Regions from separate parts of the Pontibacillus yanchengensis genome, predicted to be linked through region 2. Evidence: riboswitches for the same ligand, from Rfam matches in the RefSeq annotation. Region 2 holds a riboswitch; each other region holds the start of a gene.
The links. Region 2 has a riboswitch for S-adenosylmethionine ahead of GLW08_RS18745 (methionine ABC transporter ATP-binding protein). Riboswitches for the same ligand answer to the same signal wherever they lie in the genome.
Positions count from the first base shown of each region.

Region 1: it holds a riboswitch for S-adenosylmethionine, as region 2 does, so the genes downstream of both, GLW08_RS04200 (methionine biosynthesis PLP-dependent protein) here and GLW08_RS18745 (methionine ABC transporter ATP-binding protein) in region 2, are expected to answer to the same signal.
Region 3: it holds a riboswitch for S-adenosylmethionine, as region 2 does, so the genes downstream of both, GLW08_RS13520 (LLM class flavin-dependent oxidoreductase) here and GLW08_RS18745 (methionine ABC transporter ATP-binding protein) in region 2, are expected to answer to the same signal.
Region 4: it holds a riboswitch for S-adenosylmethionine, as region 2 does, so the genes downstream of both, GLW08_RS13215 (phosphoadenylyl-sulfate reductase) here and GLW08_RS18745 (methionine ABC transporter ATP-binding protein) in region 2, are expected to answer to the same signal.

Region 1 is NZ_WMEU01000001.1:862,260-868,162, reverse strand. It holds gene GLW08_RS04220 (flavin monoamine oxidase family protein) at 1-232, shown strand, start outside; gene GLW08_RS04215 (hypothetical protein) at 266-454, shown strand; partial or broken gene GLW08_RS04210 (macrolide family glycosyltransferase) at 552-686, shown strand; gene metC (cystathionine beta-lyase) at 878-2,047, opposite strand; gene GLW08_RS04200 (methionine biosynthesis PLP-dependent protein) at 2,040-3,164, opposite strand; SAM riboswitch class I at 3,250-3,362, opposite strand; gene GLW08_RS04195 (4a-hydroxytetrahydrobiopterin dehydratase) at 3,586-3,879, opposite strand; gene GLW08_RS04190 (helix-turn-helix domain-containing protein) at 4,039-4,572, shown strand; gene sda (sporulation histidine kinase inhibitor Sda) at 4,808-4,942, opposite strand; partial or broken gene GLW08_RS04180 (polysaccharide deacetylase family protein) at 5,152-5,724, opposite strand.
Region 2 is NZ_WMEU01000008.1:62,788-68,690, reverse strand. It holds gene GLW08_RS18770 (DUF2553 family protein) at 1-161, shown strand, start outside; gene GLW08_RS18765 (toprim domain-containing protein) at 333-689, shown strand; gene GLW08_RS18760 (thioredoxin family protein) at 708-1,025, shown strand; gene GLW08_RS18755 (hypothetical protein) at 1,652-1,975, shown strand; gene GLW08_RS18750 (TlpA family protein disulfide reductase) at 1,976-2,389, opposite strand; SAM riboswitch class I at 2,618-2,724, shown strand; gene GLW08_RS18745 (methionine ABC transporter ATP-binding protein) at 2,911-3,939, shown strand; gene GLW08_RS18740 (methionine ABC transporter permease) at 3,929-4,597, shown strand; gene GLW08_RS18735 (MetQ/NlpA family ABC transporter substrate-binding protein) at 4,614-5,501, shown strand; gene GLW08_RS18730 (carboxymuconolactone decarboxylase family protein) at 5,585-5,903, shown strand, end outside.
Region 3 is NZ_WMEU01000004.1:193,297-199,199, reverse strand. It holds gene GLW08_RS13530 (lipase family protein) at 1-649, shown strand, start outside; gene GLW08_RS13525 (ATP-grasp domain-containing protein) at 1,008-1,970, opposite strand; partial or broken gene GLW08_RS13520 (LLM class flavin-dependent oxidoreductase) at 1,967-3,010, opposite strand; SAM riboswitch class I at 3,175-3,286, opposite strand; gene GLW08_RS13515 (IDEAL domain-containing protein) at 3,487-3,930, shown strand; gene GLW08_RS13510 (CHY zinc finger protein) at 3,927-4,265, opposite strand; gene helD (RNA polymerase recycling motor HelD) at 4,374-5,903, opposite strand, start outside.
Region 4 is NZ_WMEU01000004.1:127,361-133,263, reverse strand. It holds gene sat (sulfate adenylyltransferase) at 1-674, opposite strand, end outside; gene GLW08_RS13220 (inorganic phosphate transporter) at 697-1,770, opposite strand; gene GLW08_RS13215 (phosphoadenylyl-sulfate reductase) at 1,794-2,510, opposite strand; SAM riboswitch class I at 2,609-2,716, opposite strand; gene GLW08_RS13210 (AEC family transporter) at 3,016-3,927, opposite strand; gene GLW08_RS13205 (DUF2515 family protein) at 4,577-5,707, shown strand; gene GLW08_RS13200 (CHAD domain-containing protein) at 5,763-5,903, opposite strand, start outside.

The DNA.
Region 1 (5,903 bases), on a different contig from region 2:
TTCAGAATATCTAGCTGGAACCACCTTTAGTTGGAACCAAAACCCATTTGCAGCGGGTGCGTTCACTCTATATGCACCTTATCAGGAACAGGACTTATCTGAAGCTGTTTATGTACCTCAAGGGAAAGTTCATTTTGCAGGAGAACACGCCTCACGTTTTCACGGCTGGGTAGAGGGAGCGATTGAATCAGGTATCCGCACCGCTTATGAAGTGAATTATCGAATTGATTAATACAAGGCACCTTGGAGAGGGGGAGGGGATAAAATGTGGGGCTGGTTGGTCGATATTGTGATGAACAGTTGGTTAGGTGTATGCTTATTAGTTTCCATACCGATTATTCTGTTTAGTCTTGCATCAAGTAATAGAAAGCGTATGAATAAAGATATTGAGAAAGATCCATATGACCATCGTAAAAACCCACCTCCACCGCCTGGTGGAGGTGGGTTTTTATAGAGAAGTCCTTTGTAGGGGGGATGTAACAAGCACTTTTAAAACATGGACGTTATCTACATGATATTCTAGGGTTATCCAATAGAAAGGGGGTATCTCTATGAACATTTTAATGATTAATTTTCCAGCCGAGGGTCATGTTAATCCTACTCTTGGCATGGTAAAGGCTTTTACTGATAGAGGAGACGAAGTCCATTATTTAACAACTGAGAAAATTAATCATAGGTGGAATATTGGATTTAGTGGCTAATGATTTAGGCGTGAGTCTTGGAAGGGCTGGCTTTAGGGAAAGTGGAGGAGTTGAGCAAGCTCTACGGGAGATTGATGCGTTTATAGGAAAAAAGTAAAATGCAATAAAATAGTGCCAACCCCCCCACCGCGATAATGCTGTAGCGTGGTGGGGGTCTGGCACTTATTTTGTGGCAGTTATATTGTATTTGCGGGTTGATTTGTATAAGCTAGTGCTTGTTCGAAATCGACAATGAGTTCATCTGCATCTTCCAGTCCTACTGATAAGCGGAGTAAACCTTTTGTAATACCGCGCTGGTCACAATCATGATCAGGCATAGAGCCGTGTGACATATTTCTTGGATAAGATAGGATGGACTCAACTGCCCCAAGGCTAACAGCGAAAACGGGCAGCTTTAACCGTTCTACAAATTGCTCAACGGCCTGTTCATTGGCGAGTTCGAATGACAGAACAGCACCGCCATTTTTGGCTTGTTTTTGTTGAACTTCATAATATGAGTTTGAAGTCAATCCAGGATAATAGACTTTTGTAATAAGAGAATGGCCTTCTAAATAATTTGCTAGTTTTTCTGCTGATTCTACAGACTGCCGCATTCTAGCGTGCAGGGTTTTGATGCCGCGAAGGACCAGCCAGCAATCCTGAGGTCCTAAAATGGCACCGCATGAATTTTGTAAAAAACCGATTTGTTGGGCTAATTGTTCATCATTTACTACTACTAAACCAGCAACAACATCACTATGTCCTGCTAAGAACTTGGTGGCACTGTGAATAATAATATCCACACCAAGATCGAATGGTTTTTGTAACAAAGGCGTTAAGAACGTATTATCCATATACGAAATACAATCATGCTGTTTAGCAAGCTGTGTAACTGCTTCAATGTCTGTTACTTTTAACAGCGGATTCGATGGTGTCTCGATAAAAACAGCCTTCGTGTTCGATTGAAAGGCTGCTTTTACTTCATCAAGCTTGGTCATATCCACAAAGGTATGCTCGATTCCGAAACGAGAAAGGACTTGCGTAACAAATCGGAATGTACCTCCGTACACATCCTCGGTAATGAGTAGGTGATCACCTTTGGACAATAGCATAAGAGAACTAGACACCGCAGCCATGCCAGAGGCAAACGCGAAACCATGCGTGCCACCTTCAAGGTCAGCTATGGTAGTTTCTAGTGCATCCCGGGTTGGGTTACCGGAGCGAGCATAATCGTATTGACCAAATTCACTAATATCCTCTTGGTGGAATGTTGAAGCATGTTGAATCGGTACACTAACTCCATTGGATGTTTTGTCTACAGAATAATCATTGTGAAGTAGCTTAGTTTGAACAGAATAATTAGACATGTTGCTTAACCTCCGTTTGTGCTTTATCAAGAGCTTGTTGTAGATCTTTTGTTAGATCTCTATCATCCTCAATTCCTACAGATAAGCGGAGTAATCGATTATCTACACCATAACTAGAGCGTACTTCTTCTGGTATATCAGCATGCGTCTGAGTGGCAGGGTATGTGATAAAGGTTTCCACACCGCCAAGGCTCTCCGCAAAAGAAATAAGCTCAAAACTCTGAAGAAGGTATGGGACGAACTCCTCTTGTTGAACACGGAAGGAAAGCATGCCTCCATGACCAGGATAGAGAACATCTGTTACATTGGAATCGTTCTTAAGGAACTCAGCGATTCGTTTTGCATTGGTCTCATGCTGCTTCATACGAAGACCTAGTGTTTTTATACCTCTCATTAACAGCCAACAATCAAATGGGGATAATACGGCACCAGAAGCGTTCTGTTCAGCAGCCAGACTTTCACAGATGGCTTCATCATTGGCTACTACGAGTCCGGCGAGTACGTCATTGTGACCTCCAAGGTATTTCGTTGCCGAGTGTATGACAATGTCTGCACCTAGTTGAAGTGGTTGCTGTAGATAAGGTGTAAAGAAAGTGTTATCCACGATTAGAAGTAGGTTGTATTTTTTAGCTAATTTTGCAATGGCTTCGATATCAATTTGGGTCATGAGTGGATTAGTGGGTGTTTCGATAAATAGTCCTTTTGTCTTCTCTGTTACTACTTGTTCGAAATCTTCTGGCTCTGTGCTATTCACGTACGTAAATCCAAGGCCAAATTTTTGAAAGTGATTTTCGAAGAGACGGTAAGATCCACCATAAACATCTTGGGTAACAACGAATTCATCTCCTGGGGTGAAAATAGAGAAGACCGTTTGAATGGCAGCCATTCCGGAACTAAATGCAAATCCATCAAGACCAGATTCCAATGTAGCGATGGATTGCTCTAATAAATCGCGGGTTGGATTACCGGTACGGATATAATCATATCCAGTTGATTGTCCAATTCCTGGATGGCGGTAAGCAGTAGAGAGGTGGAGTGGTGGGGTGACAGCACCTGTTGTGGATTCACTGCGGTTCCCTGTTTGTGCTAGTTTTGTATCTAAATGATGACTACACATGTCGATCGACTCCTTTAGTATGGTATGAATGATAATAAAAAAAGCCCTTCCGAAGAAGAGCTTGATGGTCTCAAGTTTATCCTTCTTCTTATCTTTCAAGTGGACATTCATCCCACTTGCTGGAGGTAGCACCTCACCTAAATAGGCCGGTTGCTGAAGCTTCGACGGACCAGATCCCTCAGCTTCTCTGAATAAGAATGTTATGTGATTTGTAATTTATTTAATTACTACCATACAGCATTAAAGGATGTTACGCAATGAATGATTTTAGAAAATTTAAACTTTGGATAAATAGAGGAGGGGTGTGCTCGGAAATTCTATAATTTGCTCTGAATGCTCTCAGTCCCCCCTCTAAATCTCACTCCAGATCAATTCCCCTATAAAAAAGCCATCAAGGTATTCCCTCAATGGCTAATGTGATTTATTTTCGGTTTTCATAAACTTCATCAAAGCGTTGTGCTAAATCAAAGTCGCGGTTTGTTAGGCCACCTACATCATGAGAAGTAAGGGCTACAACGACCTCTTTGTACTCTAATTGTATCGAAGGATGATGGTCTTTTTCGTCTGCGATGGTGCCAATTTGTTGAACAAATTCTAACCCATCTTTATATTGTGCAAAAGTGTACACTCGTCCTATTTCAACTTCGTCTTTCACTTCCCATTGAGGGATATCCTCATGATTTTGCTTAATTTCCGTTTGAGATAATGTGCTCATGGTAATCCTCCTTATTAGGTATGGACTTCTATATATATTTTACCTTTTCATAAAAGAGTTAAACTAACCATAAAGTACCAAAGGGTTTTATGATAACTATGGAGAATATTATTATAGTAATGAAACATTAGTGATCTAGCTTAATAGGGAAGTGAATAAATGAGAGAATGGTTGAAAGTATTAAGGAAAGAAAAAGGATTCACCCAGGAATATGTAGCTTCCTTGTGTCATATTGATCGAGCATATTATGCTCAAATTGAAAGCGGTAAACGAACACCAAGTTTACAAATCGCTGAGAAAATAGCTGACATCTTATCATTTAATTGCTCAAACTTTTATGTGGATTATTTTATCGAACCATTACAAGCATCTTTGTCAGATTTACCTATTACATTTACACATTGTGATTTAGATTTAAAATATACATGGGTGTTTAACTCTCAGGTTGATTTTGAAGACAATTGGCTCATAGGCAAACAAATATACGATATAATGGATGAATCCTATAGTGACAAGTTAGTGGCCTTAAAAAAGGAAGTAATACGAACTGGGGAAATAAAAAAAGAGGTAATCGCGTTCTCCTTAAATGGAGAAGAACGTGATTATTTGACTTATGCCAAACCATTATATAACAAGAAAAATAGTATTGTAGGTGTAGCTACGGCAGCAATGGATATTTCAAAAGTAAAGTAAGTATAAGTTCTAGCGATTACATGTCTAGCTCCATCGCCCAGCGACTAATGTGCTTCCTCACCTCTGTACGACACATATATTTTCATGTTTCCTTTATCTCATACGGAATCAGGTGAAGTTCTGGGGTGAAAGAGGTTCGATTAAGACCGCTGCATCGTAAGCAACATCGAACCAACCCACGCCATGTGGGCCAAAGCATATATATCGCTAAGCGGGCGCCCCGAGTTTTTGTTCTTTATTCATTGATTTCTATATTTCGTTTTAACAATTCTTCCTCGAGAATAGTTAGAAATGATGCTTCGACGTCTTCGTTTTCTTTAGCTTCTTGATATGCTTTAATTAATAATTCATCTGTCAATTTTACGACCATTGGAATCCCCCCACAGCAACTTCTATATCTCTACTAATTATTATCTTGTACTACAAAGAACCTTTTTGTCATGTGGCTCATTTGTTACACAATAGAAACTTTCATCAATTTGTTTTATGAAAATAGTAATGAAAGTGGGTTGCTTAATATAGTATAAATAATACACTTGTGGGTAATGTCAGAAACTATTAATTACAGGACTTGAATATTTATGAAGATGATAGGTGCTGTAGCTCATTTACTGTAACAAATCGATATCCTTGATTTGATAATAATTTCAAGATTTCATTAATCGTATTTAAGCCATTATTAGTTTTATCATACATAGGGTGTAGTAGAATAATAGACCCTGTTTAATATTACTTTTTACGTAGTCAACTTTCTTTGAAAGTAGTATGAAGTATCCGGCTCTATATGAATTTCTTCTTTAGTATAGGAAGAGGACTTAAAAATCATAGGTTTATGAGAATAAGTATGATTCCCTAATTGATGCCCAGCATTGCTAATCTTTTCTCCGAGTTCCATATTTTCTTTGAGTTTGTTTCCTACTACAAAAAGGAAGCTTTTGCATTATACTTCTTAAGCAAAGGGAGAATGCCTTTTACATTTTCGGTAGGACCGTCATCAAAGGTCAAGGCGACAACATTCTCATTCATATTCACTCGATTGGTTAAGCCTCCAAAAAGCTGAAATGTTCTTGCATTCATCAATTCAAAAGTTCCATATAAACTTGAAGAAATAGCAAGTATGATCATGGTTATATTGAATAACTTTTTTCTCATTTGATTACCCCTTTTCTATGTTAGCTAGAATATTGTTCCTATTATTAAAATCGTATTCAAATTACATTGTTTATTCAATAACAAGCAAATGATAATTCTATGATAAAATAATAGTAGATTAAGATATGAGAGAGTTTTTAATCATATGAATACGCTAGGCTATTTAATGATTATATAGG
Region 2 (5,903 bases):
ATCGTAATTCGAAACAACAGACTACGAAACAAACAGTTAAAAACCGTTCATCTTTTCAAAATAATGTATCCAACAAGGCGAAAGAAAGCTGGAGAGGTACTGCTGAACCTGCTAAAGTACGCCAATATGTGGATTGTGACGATGAAAATGGATGGTGTTAATAAGATTGGCAGTGGAAATCCACTGCCATTTCTTATAATCAAATAAATGATTTATGCTACTTATCTTAAGATAAAACGATTCTCATTCTTTTCCTCAAAAGTGTATTTTTTATTGGAATTATTGTTCATAACATCATAAACTTAAGGAAAGAGAAAAGTAGAGAACAGGTGATGAATATGGCTGAGTTGAATAAAGTGATAATTGTGGAAGGTAGAACAGATAAGAAACAAATTCAAAAAATTTTAAATGAGCAAGTTGATATCATTTGTACGAATGGAACACTTGGTATCGAAAGACTTGAAGAATTAATATTGGAATATGATCTTGATAATAAAAATGTTTATATTCTTGTAGATGAAGACGACTCTGGTCATAAATTACGAAAACAACTCTCATTTGAATTACCACATGCAGAGCACATATACATTGATAAGTCCTTTAGAGAAGTGGCGGCAACTCCTGAGCCAGAATTAGCCTCAGCATTAGTGAGTAGACATATTTCAGTAGATCCAATTTTTTTGACGTAAGATAAAGGTGATATAACTATGCAACTTTTAGAAGAAGATCCTCTTCAAGCATTGCAGAAAAGTTCCAAAGCTTATGAAATGACATTTATTCATAGTCCTTTTTGTGGTACATGCCACATTGCCAGGAAGATGTTAGAAACACTCGAAGCTACCAAAACAGAGCTCACATTTAATGAGTTAAACGCATCCATCCACCCAAATTTCATGCATACGTTTCAAATTGAAAGTGTCCCTTGTTTACTGATTACCGATGGAATGGATGTCGAGGAGAAAGTGTATGCCTTTCACTCTGTGCCATACATGTATCAAAAGGTAAGTGAATATGAAGAAGTATGATAACGTCATGACTTGATTAGAAAGAGCATCGAATTCTAGAGTAGTTCGATGCTCTTTTGTATTGTCAAAAGTGATTACTAGGAAGGTTATAGTCGGTGTGTATATCTGTAAAACACCTTATTTCTTCTGGATAATGTAACATTGGAATAGTTGAACTCTTTACAATATAGGGGGATATTCTTTCATTTGCGACAAAATATAGGTTGATTATATATTTCTCGGGAAATATTTCGACTGGGTTTGCGAGAAGTTTTTAAATTGTTATGAACCAAAGAGGATATTATATTTTTGTAGAGAATTACAAGCAGTAAGCTAATAACAAAAGCAATGGAGCTAGACATCAAATAAAAGCGTAAGAGCCCGTCTAGCACCGTACAAACTGTCTTCCTGTGAGTTAGAGTGAATTCTGGAATGATGGAAGTTCAATTAAGACCGCTGCGTCACGCAGCAACATCGAACCAACCTACGTCGTGTAGGCCGAAAGGAAACACAAGAAGAGTAAAACGATTCGATGTTGACTTATCGTAAGGACGGGCAGGAAGTTTGCTAGTTGCTGGGCTCAAGAGCTAGACATGTAAGCGCCAGAACTTATAATTTCTTTACTTTTGATAAAAAGGAGAGGGCCAATGAATGCCAAGGAGTTGTATGCGTGGTTGGATAGGGTAGAAAAGCGTAATGATTTAGGTCCTTTATTACATGATAGATCATTGGTGGTTTCGTTTTATAGTAATTGTGAGCAGATTTGTTTAGAAATAGAGAATGGAAAATGCTTACTTCATGATATAAAAGGTAGGAACGTTCAGGTAATCGTTGAAGCAGATAGCTATACGTTACAGCTAATATGGAGTGGCGAAATAAAGTTATTAAAGGTGCCCAAACATTTAATAAAAATGAATGGGCGATATAAAGATGTTTTATTGATTGAGGCACTTTTTCACTTGTCTGCTTGATTAGACAAGTTTACTTCCAATAGCTTCAACGATTTCCAGGAACTGTGCTTGGTCACCAAACTGTTTGACAATCTCACCATTTCTATTAATAAGGACCGTGGTAGGTACACCCTGGCAGTTGTAAGCGTCATATATTTCTGTTCCTTTGTCAAAAAGTATGGGTTGCGTCAAAAATTTATTTGCATAATCGATGCCTTCTTGGGCATTTCGTTCTCTTCCCACGACATTTATCGTAATCATTTTTACTTTATCATGGTCCATTGATTGGAAAAGTTGCTCTTTTTTGGGTAAATCTCTACCGCTATCAGGACACCATGACGTCCAGAATGTAAGCACAACATTATTCCCTAAATCATCTTCTAAACTATATATTTCTCCATTCATGTCTTGTAATTCAAAGATAGGGGCTTTCATAATCAAACTCCTTTATATTGACGAATATTCATCCACATGCTAACATAAATCACACTCTTATTAGAATCAACTTATTCATACTATTTCCTAATTAAGAGACATTGATATCAGTTGTGGAAACATATAAAGTTTTAATGTTAAACTTCTTGACCTTATAAGTTTAACCATGCTAGAATCAATTTTAGTGAATAAGTAAGTTAATGCTTTAATTAAATAAAGAACGTGAATCTCTTATCACGAGAGGCGGAGGGACTGGCCCTATGAAGCCCGGCAACCATCAACCATGTTTGAAAGGTGCCAAATCCTGCTAAGTTTTAGACTTAGATAGATGAGAGGACGAAGTGTTTACACATAAACCTTTTTGTCCTCTTGGGCAGAAAGGTTTTTTATTTAAAAAGTAAGAAAGCTTTTAGCACTTACGCTTGTCTTGTCTAAGTAAACCTAAACAATATTTTAACTCTTCAACCATAAATCCAAGTAAAATTATCAGTATAGTCGGAGCAAAAGGGAGGTAATCGACATTGATTTCAATTAAGGAATTACAAAAAGTATTTCAGTCCAGTTCAGGAAATGTTCAAGCGGTTGATGATGTAAGCTTAGATATCGAAAAAGGTGAAATATTTGGAGTGATTGGGTACAGTGGTGCTGGAAAGAGTACATTTATCCGCTTACTCAATCGCCTTGAGGACCCAACTAGTGGAGAAGTCATAATAGATGGAAACGATATTTCAAAACTAAGAGGTAAAGGTCTTCGACATGCAAGACAAGAAATAGGAATGATCTATCAACATTTTAATTTACTTTGGTCAAGAACAGTTAAGGAGAATATTGGTTTTCCGCTTGAGATTGCCAATGTTTCTAAACAAGATAGAGAACAACGAGTAAATGAACTTGTTGATCTAGTTGGACTGTCTGGAAGAGAAAATGCATATCCTTCTCAACTTAGCGGTGGACAAAAGCAAAGAGTTGGGATTGCAAGAGCACTAGCAAATAAACCAAAGGTTCTTTTATGTGACGAGGCAACATCTGCACTTGATCCTGAAACGACGGATTCTATATTAGATCTTCTAACAGATATCAATAAGAAACTTGGCTTGACCATTATTCTAATTACACATGAGATGCATGTTATCCGTAAAATTAGTAACCGTGTAGCTGTAATGGAAGAGGGACGAGTTGTGGAACAAGGTGATGTTTTAGATGTGTTTCGGAATCCTCAACAAAAGGTGACCAAGCGATTTGTTGAACAAGTCATGGGTGATCGAGACCAAGATGATTCGTTACAGGAAATTCTTACACAATATGATTCAGGTCATATAGTAAAACTTCATTTTGTAGGAGAGAAGACAAACCAGGCAGTCATTAGTGAGGTAGCAAAACAATATGATATCTCTATTAACATTCTGCAGGGTAAAATCACTCAGACTCAAAAAGGGGCTTATGGAACCTTGGTCGTTCACCTAACTGGAGAAGAACAAGTTATACAAGAGGCCATTCAATATATTTCTGAAACATCGGTCAAAGTTGAGGTGAATCCAAATGCTTCGTAGTTTATTTCCAAATGTAAAAATGGCAGACTTGATAGAAGCAACGAAGGAAACTATATATATGACAGGCATTTCTGTCTTAGGTACATTTATTTTTGGGATTGCTCTTGGGTTACTTTTATATTTAACTGCAAAAGATGGATTATGGGCAAATAAAATACTGAATTTCATTGTAGCTACGGTAGTCAACGTGTTTAGAGCGATTCCATTTATCATCTTAATATTGTTGTTATTCCCTTTTACGGAATTCCTAATTGGAACCATCAGAGGTCCTAATGCAGCGTTACCTGCCCTGATTATTGGAGCTTCCCCTTTTTATGGAAGGATGGTAGAGATAGCACTGAAGGAAGTTGATAAAGGTGTCATTGAGGCAGCCAAAGGTATGGGTGCAAAGACATCGACTATTATTTTCAAGGTTCTCTTGCCAGAATCAATGCCTGCACTAATATCAGGGATAACAGTTACAGCTATTGCACTTATTAGTTATACAGCGATGGCTGGTGTTATTGGTGCAGGAGGCTTAGGTGACCTAGCTTACTTGAAGGGTTTCCAGAGATGGGATTTTGATGTTGTATTAGTAAGTACCATTTTAATAGTATTAATCGTTTTCTTATTTCAATTTCTAGGCGATTATGTATCAAATAAATTAGATAAACGATAAAAAGGAGAGAGAAATCATGAAAAAATTTCTAACACTACTTGCAAGTACATTATTTATTTTAGTACTAGCAGCTTGCGGAACTTCTGAGGGTAACTCTGAAGAATCATCAAATGGGAACTCATCCGACTCAGCATCAGAGGAAGGTTCTTCTGATCAACAAAGTGAGGAAGTAAAAGAACTGACAATTGGCGCTTCAAGCACTCCACATGCTGAGATTCTTGAAGAAGCAAAACCACTTTTGAAAGAAAAAGGAATTAAACTAAACATTGAAACGTACCAGGATTATATTCTGCCAAATAAAGATCTATCTAGTGGGGCTATTGATGCCAACTACTTCCAACACACACCATATCTTGAAGACCAGAAAAAAGAATTTGGATATGACTTCGCAAGCATTGGTCCAGTTCACATAGAACCAATGGGAGTTTACTCAAAAAATATTAACAGCATTGACGAGATTCCAAAGGGAACAGAAGTGATTATGAGTCGTTCTGTAGCTGACCATGGACGTATTCTTTCTCTATTCGAATCAAAGGGTATTATCGAGTTAAAAGAAGGTATAGATAAGAAAAGTGCAAAAATCGAGGATATCGCCAAAAATCCTAAAAACCTAAAGTTCTCTGCTGATGTTGATGCAGGTCTACTACCTCAAAACTATGAGCGTGAAGAAGATGCATTAGTAGCTATTAACACAAACTATGCAATTGAAGCAGGGTTGAACCCAACAGAAGATTCTCTATTTATGGAAGGTTCAGAATCACCTTATGCAAACTTACTTGTTACAAAGTCAGAAAACAAAGATAGCAAAGCGCTTCAAACTGTTTTAGAAGTTCTACAATCTGAGGAAATTAAGCAATTTATGAAAGAGAAATACAACGGTGCCATCGTGCCTGTTAGTAAATAAGTAATTTATTTCCCTCCACGGATAATCTATAGTATGTAGGTCATACTATTCGTAGTTAATTATTATCCTTGGAGGGATTTTTTATGGACCAAAAACAACACCAAGCAATGAATACAAGTGAACAGGCGTTATTTGACTATAAGCATGGTATGGGAACTTTCTCTACACATTTACCTGACGTAGCACATCATTTTAGTAAGTTTACAGAAGCGTGTTTTGCAGAAGGAACTTTATCACAGAAAGAAAAGCAATTGATTGCTCTTGGCATTAGTGTTGTAGCTCAAGATGAGTATTGCATGATCTACCATACAAAAGGTTGCCTTGATCATGGTGCTTCTTACGAAGAAATGATGGAAGCATGTGGAGTATCTGCTGCGTTCGGCGGAGGGGCTGCTTTAAGCC
Region 3 (5,903 bases), on a different contig from region 2:
CAAACAAAATGGTGCGTTTCCTATACCTAAAGGGTTTAAGCTAGTGAAAACATTCAAGGCAACTACCCTTCATTCAAAAGAGTGGTTCGGCTTTATCATAGAATCTGAGCATTCTGTAATAATCGCTTTTCGTGGCACCCAAACAGAACCAGATTGGGTCGCAGACGCACAGGTTTTCCAAATACCTTACCCCTATGTTGACAATGCTGGGCTTGTTCATAATGGATTCTTATCTATTTATGAGTCGTGCCGCGATGATATTTTCCAAGCTTATCAACACATTCCCCCTCATAAGAAGCTCTATATTACCGGTCATAGTCTAGGTGGTGCCTTAGCGACGCTACATGCTTTAGATGCAAAAGGAAACGCACCATTCGCTCAGGTGATCATGTACAATTACGGAAGTCCACGAGTCGGAAATGATAATTTTACACAATCCTATACTACGCTTACGCCCCTGAGCATTCGTTTTGCCAATATGCATGACCTTGTTACCCAACTCCCTCCTACCGTTATCTACTGCCCTTTCACAAAGCAGCTTTGGTATTATTCACACATCCGTTCTCCAATGGAATTCTCCTTGCAAACCGATACCATCAAGGGAAACCACTCACTCACCACATATAGAAAAGGGATTGAAATCCTTTGACGCGGCGAGTATTTACCACATCAAGGCTTTCGTTATGAGAACAAAAGCTCAGCGCTCCCGGCTAGCGACGTACAAACTGCTGCCCACAGGAAGTGGGTTGGTTCGATATTGCTACGTGATGTAGCGTTCTTAATCGAACTCGAACTTCCGCTGAATCCGTATGAGATAAAGGAAACACGAAGAGCGCAAGCGTTCGATGTTGACTTATCGTAAGGAGGTGCAGGAAGTTTGCTCGTCGCTGTGCGCTGGAGCTGTACGTGGCCTCTATAACTTACTTAGTTATGCACAAGCCAACATTTTTATAATTTCGTTAGACAATAAAAAAGTTAGACACCTTAATAGATGCCTAACTTCCGTTTTATACATAACTCGAAATTGATTTCTTTTCTAGTTTCCTGCCAAGGTACGTAGCAAGTTCCAACATACCAAACTTATCCTTTTGCTCTTCTGCTTCTTTATTATAGTTCGTATTCGTATTCACATCATACGTGTACAGATTTCCGTTTTGATCTTGTATACATTCAATCCCTGCTACCTCAATATTATTTTCTAAAAGGAATTGTTCATACTGTTCGATAACTGGATCGTCAAAATAATCTAAGATCCTAAACTTAGGTTGCTCCTCCTTTTGTTGCGGCGTATCTTCCGTAGGGCAATGTAAATCTTCAATCGTACATGCATCAGCAGGGCAAAGCTCAAACCCTTCAGATGTATCAACACGAACCGCATAGATTAACTTCCCACCAATGAATTCACACCTCACGATATACGGTTCAGGTGCTTCAATATATTCCTGTACAAGGGTTATACCATCTACAGGCTCGTCAAATCCCTCGCTGTACACATATTGATGCAAGGCTTCTATGGAGTGAAACAGTTGAACGCCTTGGCCTTTACCTGCACGGTTATGCTTTGTAATAAAGGAAGCTCGATCTAGCTGCTTTGCGGCTTCTATGATTTGATTACGTCCCACTGCCGTAATCGTTTTAGGCGTTTGTATCTCTTGCTGGTTTAATGCCATATATTGATTAACCTTACTGACTTCAAGACGAAGAGCTCTGCTTCCATTGATTACAGTCCGACCATGCCGCTCAAGCCAAGCTAGCACCGCTTCAGCAAATTCTGGAGCAAAACGATGATTTCTTGTATGGGAAGAAGCACTCATCCTATTGTAAAACACACCTTCCGGAGGTTCCTCAGATAGATCAATCGTTCCATAATCCAAATGCCAGCTTTCATATGGTATGCCCAATTGGTCTAAACGATCTGTGAGGTGGACAGTCCATTCTTCGTTTTCGTGTAAGATATATACTTTACTCATTGTTGAGTCTCCTTTCTTTCCTGCACCCTTTTCTCTTCTACTAGAGGCATCACTTGCTTAGAGAACCGCTCCATTTCCTCAAGCTGAGGTGAACATTGAAGCAGTAGCAAATCAAGTCCAACTTCTTCATAAGCGATCATTTTATCTGCTATTTGATTAGGAGTTCCAATCAAATTTGGCCGTAATCCACGATTGGAAACCGAATAATCCAACATTTCCACCTGCTGTTCCAGCTGCGATTTACTTGTGAAGTCTTTGTAGCCTGCATAAGCGCTAGACTGTTTCAACTGCGTGATTCGATTTAACTCCTCAAGGGTGTCACGACAGATGACATAAGCAGCCATACCGAACGATTGAAACGGCGTTGAAGACACCTTAAGTCTCCGTTCTTTCATATCTCTTATTTTTTGTGAAATCTCGTCAACCGTCCCTCCGTGCATCACATAAGCATCACAATACTCAGAGATGGATTGTTTTCCTCGGGGACTTTCCCCACCCGCATAAACAGTTGGTGCTTGAATAGGTTTAGGCTGTAACTGTGTATCAGCGATTTGATAAAACTTCCCTTGAAAACTAAATGTATCTTGAGACCATAGCCCTTTTAAGACTTGTAAAAACTCATCTGTGCGATCATAACGTTCATCATGCTCTGTAAAAGCACCTCCATACTGTCGTGCTTCCTCTTGCCACCAAGCGGAAACTACATTTAACGTAAAGCGTCCATTACTAATATGATCTATCGTAGAGGCCATTTTTGCAGTAACAGCAGGGTTATGAAAATTTGGCCGAACAGCTGTCATGATTTCTATCGAATCCGTAACTGCAGCTAATGCTGCAGCAGTGGACCATGCTTCTAATGAATCTCTTTCAGGGCCCTTGATATCGTTTAAATACAGTTCTGCGATTAAGGTGGTGTCATACCCCCATTTTTCAGCCGATTGAATAACATTCTTCACATACTCAAATGTAGGAGTCATCTGTTCTTCATCTACATTCCGTAACTAACCTCCGAATATAGGGAGCCAAAATCCATACCTCATCATCCATTCCCTCTCCTTCACGACACCTATTATATTCCATTATTCCAATGACTTTACTCAGTATTAAACACTAACTTTTAACGTATTTCCTCATAAACATAAAAGCAGAGCCTCTCTCTTTTATGTAAAGAAGAGGGGCTCTGCTTTTATGTAGATCCCAACTCTCCCCATCTTCCAAGCCGCGTTAAGCTTGAAGGAATTAGCACGGTGTTCTGTTGCACAGAATCCGTTGCCGAGGTTTCAAAGGGCCAGTCCCTCCACCTCTCTGGATAAGAAGATTACGTTAATGATGCATAAGTTGTTGCCATATATACTACTAATCACCCGTCAATATGTCAAACTTATTGAATAGTTTAAATTTTTCGTAAAAAGTACTTAAAAAAATGAAAGCGTCTAACCTTCTTAAAATCTTTAACCTCTGGCGGGATTACTGCATATCCTAATAACAAAATATTCAGTATTTAAGGGGTGATCACATGTTATCTGTTCGGATGTTAAAACCGTTTTATGTGAAACACGAAGAAAATTGTATTCGCATTATGTTAGCCTATCAATACTTCTCTATCCACTTTGGTGATGACCTGTATCAATTCACTCCCATTGAAGGACGTGAAATTGTAGTTGATCGTAAAACCAAAAAAATCACCAATGTTAATGATGTGCTAGTTTTCCAAAAGGGGAAACATATGATGCAAATTACCATTCAAGAGCTATTGGATTTACCTGATTTCGTTACCCATGTCCACTCGATTGCTAGTCGATATTTGAATCGAAAAAAATCAATCAATATGAAAACAATTGATAAAGTGATTCTCGAACTAGAGCGAGAAAATGCAATGAGATTGATTGATCAAGCGTTAGACAAACAAGATGAGCCTGGCTTTATCGAGTTATCTTCCTACTTAAAACAACACTTTTAATCTTCTGAGACGTCAAAGTAAAGATTAGCATGATTACGACAGCCAGGATTGAAAGAGGCTTCACAATGAGGGCATGCGTATCCACTGTTCATATACTCGTGTATCGTTAACTCCTTACCACATGAACCACACAAAACTGCCTTCTTGTTTCGCTCTTCCACAGTCCACGTCTCAGCCTTGTGATTGGTGACCTCGTCATGACATTGATAGCAAGGGTAATAGGTATCGCAACACTTAAATTTAAGTGCGATCCTATCTACTTCCTTATGGTAATGTTTGCACCGAGTCTCAGCATCAATGTCTATCCCCTTTACTTCATGACCATTGATCTTCATTTTATTTCCTCCCGTTTAAAAAAGAAGGCGCGTATCTCTACGCACCTCCTCTTTTGAATGATAAAATCTGTTCCAGTGGGAGTTGTGTTGTACACTTATCTGCTCCACTTATCGCATAAACAGTTCTTCCACGTATGTTTCTGAAGGAACTTCCTGAATAAAAGGGCTCTTTTCCCCTAAAGAAAGAATGTGAAGTTCATGCATCGCTCTTGTACACGCGGTATAGAACAAGTTGCGTTCCAAATCATCTTTGTATTGCTCTGCTGATGCATTAAAAATAACAACAGCATCAAATTCAATCCCTTTTGCTAAGTAGGCAGGTATGACAATAAGTCCTTTTTCAAACGTATAGGTATCCTTATCCATTAGTCTAACAGGCAGATCATCTTTAAGCGCTTCGTATGCTTGTCGACTCTCTTCAGCTGTTTTACAAATAATCGCAATTGTTTCGTATGCTTTGTCTTGCAAGGAGAGAACCTTTTGCTCAACTGCTTCTATATGCTTCGCTGCATCCTCTACTTCGACAAGACTTGGACGCTCACCTTCTCGATTAAACGGTTCAATATCTTCTCCACCAGTTACAAGTCCTTTTGTAAATTCAATGATAGGCTTGGTTGAGCGATAACTTCTTAATAGGGTAAGCTTTTCTACTTCCCCTTCAGAGTGGAGTTCTTCTGATAATGGCGTTGGCGCATGGACATTATGGGCATAGATTGCTTGGTTATAGTCACCCAAAATCGTCATACGACTATAAGGGAAAAGCTTCTTCAAAAATTCAAATTGGAACGGAGAATAATCCTGAGCCTCATCAATAAATAGGTAGCGAATTTTCGTGTAGACATTCGTTCCCTTAAGCTGATCCTCTAGATAAAGATATGGCGTAACGTCTTCATGTAGGAGATGCTTCTCATCCAACGATGCCAATGTTTGTTGAATCATTTCATCCCATTGTGCTGGCTTATCATGTGGTTCAATGGAAAACAGAGCTTTATACACAGCGGTCATGTTTATAAATTCAAGATTTTTAATTTTATTTTTTATCGGCTTAATATACTTTCGGACAACAGCCTTCGATAACATTTGCTGCTCTAATTGAAAGTCATCAAAGGTATCCTGATTATCTCGATTTCCTTTTTGCGTTTTGTGGTAAATTCTCAAGTATTCCTCATTACTTAAATGTTGGATTTCATCCTCAACCCATGCCTTCTTCCGTTCTGCTTGCTCAAAAGCACTCACTTGTTCCAAAAGCCAATCTGCAAGCATTTGCATGGCATTAGGAGTAGAAATAGCCGGGTCTAGACTATAAAAGTAATCATCCATCTGTTGCTTGGTAACAATGGTCTGTTCTCTAAATTTCACATTTTTAAAGATTAATCCTTGCTTTGTTAACCGCTCAATATACTGGTCCACAAATGCCTTGAAATCTAAACTAGCTTTATATTGGATATTATTTAATCGAACATCATAATCCTTGTCTTTTTGGGAAGTTAGAAGATGTTCTAATTGCTCATAAGCGTCTTCGTAGCTCACACGTCCCTCAAGGCGTTTGTCGATATACTCTAAAAAGGTCGTTTGATCCATGTTTTCCTCTCCGAGTTCAGGGAGGACATTTGCAACATAGCTATTAAACATTGGATT
Region 4 (5,903 bases), on a different contig from region 2:
GGGATATCATCGGATTTAGTTTCGCCTACTAATGGGTTTAAGAATAGACCATCAACTATTTCAAGAGCCGTCTTTTGAATGTATTCATGCGCACGATGAACAGGATTTCTTGTTTGGAATCCTACAATGTTTTCCCAACCTTGTTTTGTGAAATAGTTTCTTGTTTCAACAGGGTCTTTATAATATTGTGTGAAGCGCCCCTTCGGTGTACGTTTGATTAATGTAATCGGACCACCTACATAATGATCAGGACGATCATACACCTTTTTCACCCCAGGGTGTGCAGCATCTGTTGTTTGATACACATATTGTGCTTCTTTCGATTTATCCGGTGAAAAGATCGAATTCACGGTTAGCACACCGTACACATCCCCTTGATAGACGAGGCGGACCTCATCTCCAGTGCTCAACGTATTTGCCTTCTCTTCTGTAACCGGAAGAGTAATCGGAATACTCCATGGAAGCCCGTTCTCTAGTTTCATATTCTCAACGACAGAGTGATAGTCTGCTTCTTCTAGAAAACCGGTTAAAGGGCTATACCCGCCAATGCCAATAAGCTCTAAATCACTTAATGCAATCGCATCTAGTTCGATTTCTGTTTGGATATGGGAATAAGAATAGTCTGAATCCCATCGATTAATTAATGTTCCTCCATGTGGTACGCTCTTTGTCATTTTGTAACCCTCCAATAATTAGTTAAATGCCACTACCTTGTTCATTAATCATTGCTTTTTCTTCCCGTACTGTCTTAATAAGATACAGCGACCCTACTGTTGCCAAGAACATGCTTCCAATGGCTACAAGGGAATACATATCACTTTCTAAAAACAATTTTACTAATCCATAAGAAAAGACTAAGGAGAATACGGGGGATACGGCCCACACCATTAACATTCTCTTGATAATGCGCTTTTTGAAAAGGATTTGGCCACTTTTCCCAGCTCCTACTCCCATAATGGCGGATGTAGTAATTTGTGTTAGAGGGACTGGAATCCCTAAAATAGATGCCGCTATCACAAGACCCGCACCGATACTTGTAATGGAACACCCTTCAATTAAGGAAAAACGGGTAATACGCTTCCCATTCGTTTCCAGCACCTTGCCTCCAAACAAGAGAACACCAAGCGCTACAAAAATCCCACCAACTACAGTGCCTGTATTCATAGAAAGTACCCCTGCACCAATTAGAGGTCCTACCGCATTTCCTACGTTATTCATGCCTGCTGCCACTGCTTCGAGAAATCCTGCACCAATCAAGATAAACGTGAATCGTTTTTGCCAATTGGGTTGATGGATTGCAGTAGAATGATTCTCTAAAAGCTTTATACCTTTTGCAGACAATAGAGCTATCAAGAAGGCACTAATCGGAACCAAAATCCAAATCAATAACAGAAAAAAAAGTTTTTCTACGAAGAGAATTTGACTGGCAATACCGACTCCAATGACAGCCCCGACTGTTACTTCACTAGTCGACAATGGTATGCCTAGCATATTGGCGATAAATAGGGACATGGTAGCTGAAAAGAGAATAATTAACACAACTTTTAGGTTGATAATGGAAGAAGGGATCACTCCACTTCCGATCGTTTCCGCAACTTCCTGACCACCAAAAGAAGCTCCTAATACAACACCGACACTACATAGAACAAGTGCTATTCGTTTTTTCTTGATAGCACCAGAACCAAACGTGGTCCCCATTGCTGCTGCTGCGCCGCTTGCCCCTATGTTCATTGCAAAAAACAGTGCTACTGCAATCGCCAATACTGTCATGGATAATCTCCTTATCTATTACTCTAAGAATCGGAATGAAGACCACATTCCGTTTTGTCTGTGTTAGCCCACCTCCCAGCTCGTGAGTCACCGGAATCGGTAACTTTAGCCGTGCATACAGAACAGCCTATACTTGGGTACCCTTGCTCATGTAGTGGATTATATGGCAAATCTTCTTTACGCACATAGTTCCAAATATCTTGCCAAGTCCAATGAATTAACGGACATACTTTTACGGCTTTAAATTTATCATCCTTGTTTAGAAAATCCGTAGATGCTCTAGAAGGAGACTGCTCTCTTCGCAAACCTGAAATCCAAGCTTCCTCTTGGGATAACTCCTTCTCTAGAGGGATAATCTTCCGAATGTTACAGCACTTATTCGGATTTCTCTCCCATAAGGCTTCTCCATACTCTTCTGCCTGTTCATCAAGTGTAAGATGAGGCTTTACCATTTTGATCTGTAATTCAGGATAGCGCTCCTTCACTCTATCAATCAGTTCATATGTTTCTTTAAAATGAATTCCTGTATCTAAGAAAATAATTCTTGCAGTCGGCTTCACTCTGGCAATCAAATCAATCATGACCATTCCTTCTACACCAAAGCTACAAGCATATACAATATCATCACCGTAATGATGATAAGACCATTCCAACACTTCTTGCGCTCCTTTTGTAGGAGTCATAATATCGAAAACGGGCTTCTCACTAGTTTCCCAATTGTCATGCGTAACTGTTGTCATTCCATCAACCTCCTAACGATTGACCAGGATAAAAATAGTGCTTTACACAAACGAAATCTGCCTCCCCATTTTGGAAAGGCAGATTAACAAGCAATGTTGCCTTATCTTCCAAAATGATGGTCATTTTGCTGGAATTAGCACCTTGCTTTTGTAAGCAGGTTGCCGGACATCTGCGGGCCAGTTCCCTCCGTCACTCCTGATAAGAGTTATGTTCTAAATGGATATCCCAAGTTAATTCATCGGGATTGTAGGCTTTAGGGGTAAAAAAATATCGCCTTTTCATCTTTAGCGTTTGTTCCACTATATGATAAAAGCAATAGGTTCTATACGTGTTTATTATAATTTTTTGAATACTCGTAACTTTAAAGCATTTCATAATAGATGTCAATATAGTACATGTGAAAAATGAAGAAATGTGCAAGCGCCTTACCTCATAATAATCAAAAAACATCCCCAGCCTAATAAAAAAGCGTATAGGTAAAAATACCTAAACGCTGCATGTTTTTTATATTATTAAGGTCCCCACTCCCCAGAGAAGGAAGAAACTTACGATAATGGTAATGTTGGAGACAGTACCAACAAATTTACGATCATAATCAAATTCAACCGCATAAGGCAACACAGAAGCTGACATAGGAAGGATTAGTGCAATAAGTACTGTATATTTAAACATACTCTCAAAAGGTAAAAACACAAACATTAAAATCCCTATTCCTAGTCCAACTACGTATCTTAGAGAAAGTAATTTAATAATTTGGCTACTAGATCCTTTTGCGAAAGAGAAGTTTAAGTAGATACCAAGCAGCAATAAAGATAACGGCATATTAGCAACGGATATCGTTTCTGAAACCTCAATGATAACCGAAGGAATGGTCACTCCTGTAAAATTTAATGTACATACTGTCACGTATGTGATTAGTGGAACGGATTTGGTTACTTTGCCTACCACATGCCTCAAATCTTTTCGCTCACCTGCATCAGAATAAATGCTGCCAATCACATAAATAACACCAAATACGATCAATGCATTTCCAAAATCAAACATCCCAAAGTATTTTAATCCTTCTTCCCCCCAAATCGCCTCAACGAGCGGGAACGCAAAAAGTCCAATGTTAAAGCCTGGCGCCATCATGGATAGCATTCCTTTTGTGCGCTTTTCTTCGTTTTTAAAGAGAAGTAAACCCAACGCCGCTTGAATCAAACCATATACGATGGCTATTACAATTAACAGGATTAATGAGGAATCGATTTCAATATCATGAAAGGTGACGATTAATAACGATGGCAGAGTCAGATTAAAGATAATCCTTGCTAAACCTTCACCATCTTGCTCTTTAATTAAATTTGTTCGTTTTAAGATATATCCAAGTGCGATGATTAAAACTGAATATAAAAACTGGCTGTTAAAGCTATCCATTTATTCGTCTCCTAACTGATATACTATTCCAATTCATGCTTCGTACATTTTTTCCTATTCATTACCATATCATATTTGTCATACATGTAGGGCTAATTCAAAGGATGATTCTAAAACAACATAACACAACGCCCACTTTAGACGCAGATGCCGCGGTTATTTAAGTCCGCAAAGATTGATAGAAAAAAGTTATGAAACATAAGAGGCATAATCTTGAAGATTTGAAGTTGAGAGAGTTTGGGGGGAATGGGGTGTTTCCATTGCATTGATAGGAGAAAAGAAAGGCCGGGAAATAGTTAGCTTTCCTGCGGCACTACACGAGGCAGGACGCGAGTTTTTCCCAGGCAACCTTTATTCCATATTAAGGTGTCGGAAACATCACGCTTAATAAAAGTATTTACCTCGAACTCAAGTCTTCAAGAGAATGGAGCGATTCTGGCACATCATCCACAATAGTTAACAAAGTCTCCTTTTACATTTGGATATAGACAGAGATTTAATTGCGTATCAACTTTCATCCTAAACATGTAAAAAAAGAACTACCTTCATGTTTCATCTCCTAGCCTCATACAATCTACAAACAATGCCACTTTACCACGGAAGGGAAGTGAGCCTAATTAGTTGGAAGCATAGGAAGCAACACAACCAAATGATTCAAGAAATGAAGAAAAGTATAAAGGAAAATAAAGTAAAAGAAAGCCTTGTTCCTACTTCCCCCTCACCTCTATCACATGATGAAAAAGACATCATCACTTATATCTCACATAAAACGAACCAATATAATAAAGACAATGTGACTCGCACGGCAGCATACCTGAAATTTTATCAAGAGTACCCTGAGATTGAGTGGGCTTTGTTAGCTCATTTAGTATCTAGAAATTCCGGATGGAATATGACTGATTTAAAGGGTGAATGCTTGCCCCACTTACTATCCGAACAAGAACAGGTAGACTTTTTTATGTTTCTTGAACGAGGGAATTGGTTGATTTTCCAAGATGCATACCCTCAATTATTGCTTTATGAGGAAAGCAAAAAGCAGCACAAACCATTATTTCATCTTCTGCCAGCAATGAATATCTCTTCTTTCATGGAAGCAAGTTGGCATTTTTTTTGGTACCGTCCTTCCAAAACGATGTTAACCTACGCATTGATAACAAATGAGCAACACTACATTGAAGATAGATTGGTGCAATCTCAACAAATACAGAAAAACGTGCTTGGTACGATAGAATTTAAACTTCAAGACTTGTTAAGTTTAAATCATATTCTAATTCCATATCAAAAAGGTACTGAAATCATGATAATAGGAGAAACCGTGCATCACTTCGCTTCCATCCTTAAACGAATTGAACTAGGAAAGCGGTTATATCACCTTTTATTCAACGACAAGCGAAGACTAAAAAATGTATTAGCCTGGACGTCTCAACATCCACACACGGGATCTCGAATGGATTATTGGCCTCACTTATTTCACCATACTAAAGACACTTCCTCTTATCCCTTACGTTTAAAAACATACCAGTGTCAGTTAAAGCCGAGAGCTCCTTTATTGTATAGTCCAAAATTACAAGAGGTCTGGGATGAAATTAGACACCAAAAAGCAAGTAACGACGACTGGTTTGACGATTGGGATAAAGTAGACTTCTTATCCAAACCAAATACGTCAACCTCAGGCAAAATCAAAGCCGCATACTGTGAGACCATTACCAAGCTTGAACTTGCAGCCCTTATGAAGAAAACCTTTTTGGGGCGAGAAGAAGACAAAAAATCGGCAAACTAATAATAGTTTACCGATTTTTATGCTTTATGAGGATGTTTCACGTGAAACAATATACCTAAGATGTCGTCGTAAGCTCTTTAACTTCAAAACTTTCCAACAATTCAACAAGCTCCTGGTTTAATTGACCTCTCACTTGTTGAATTTGTTGTTTGCTTACATCTACTTTCTTCTGATTCTGTTTTATTTCCTTTAAGAA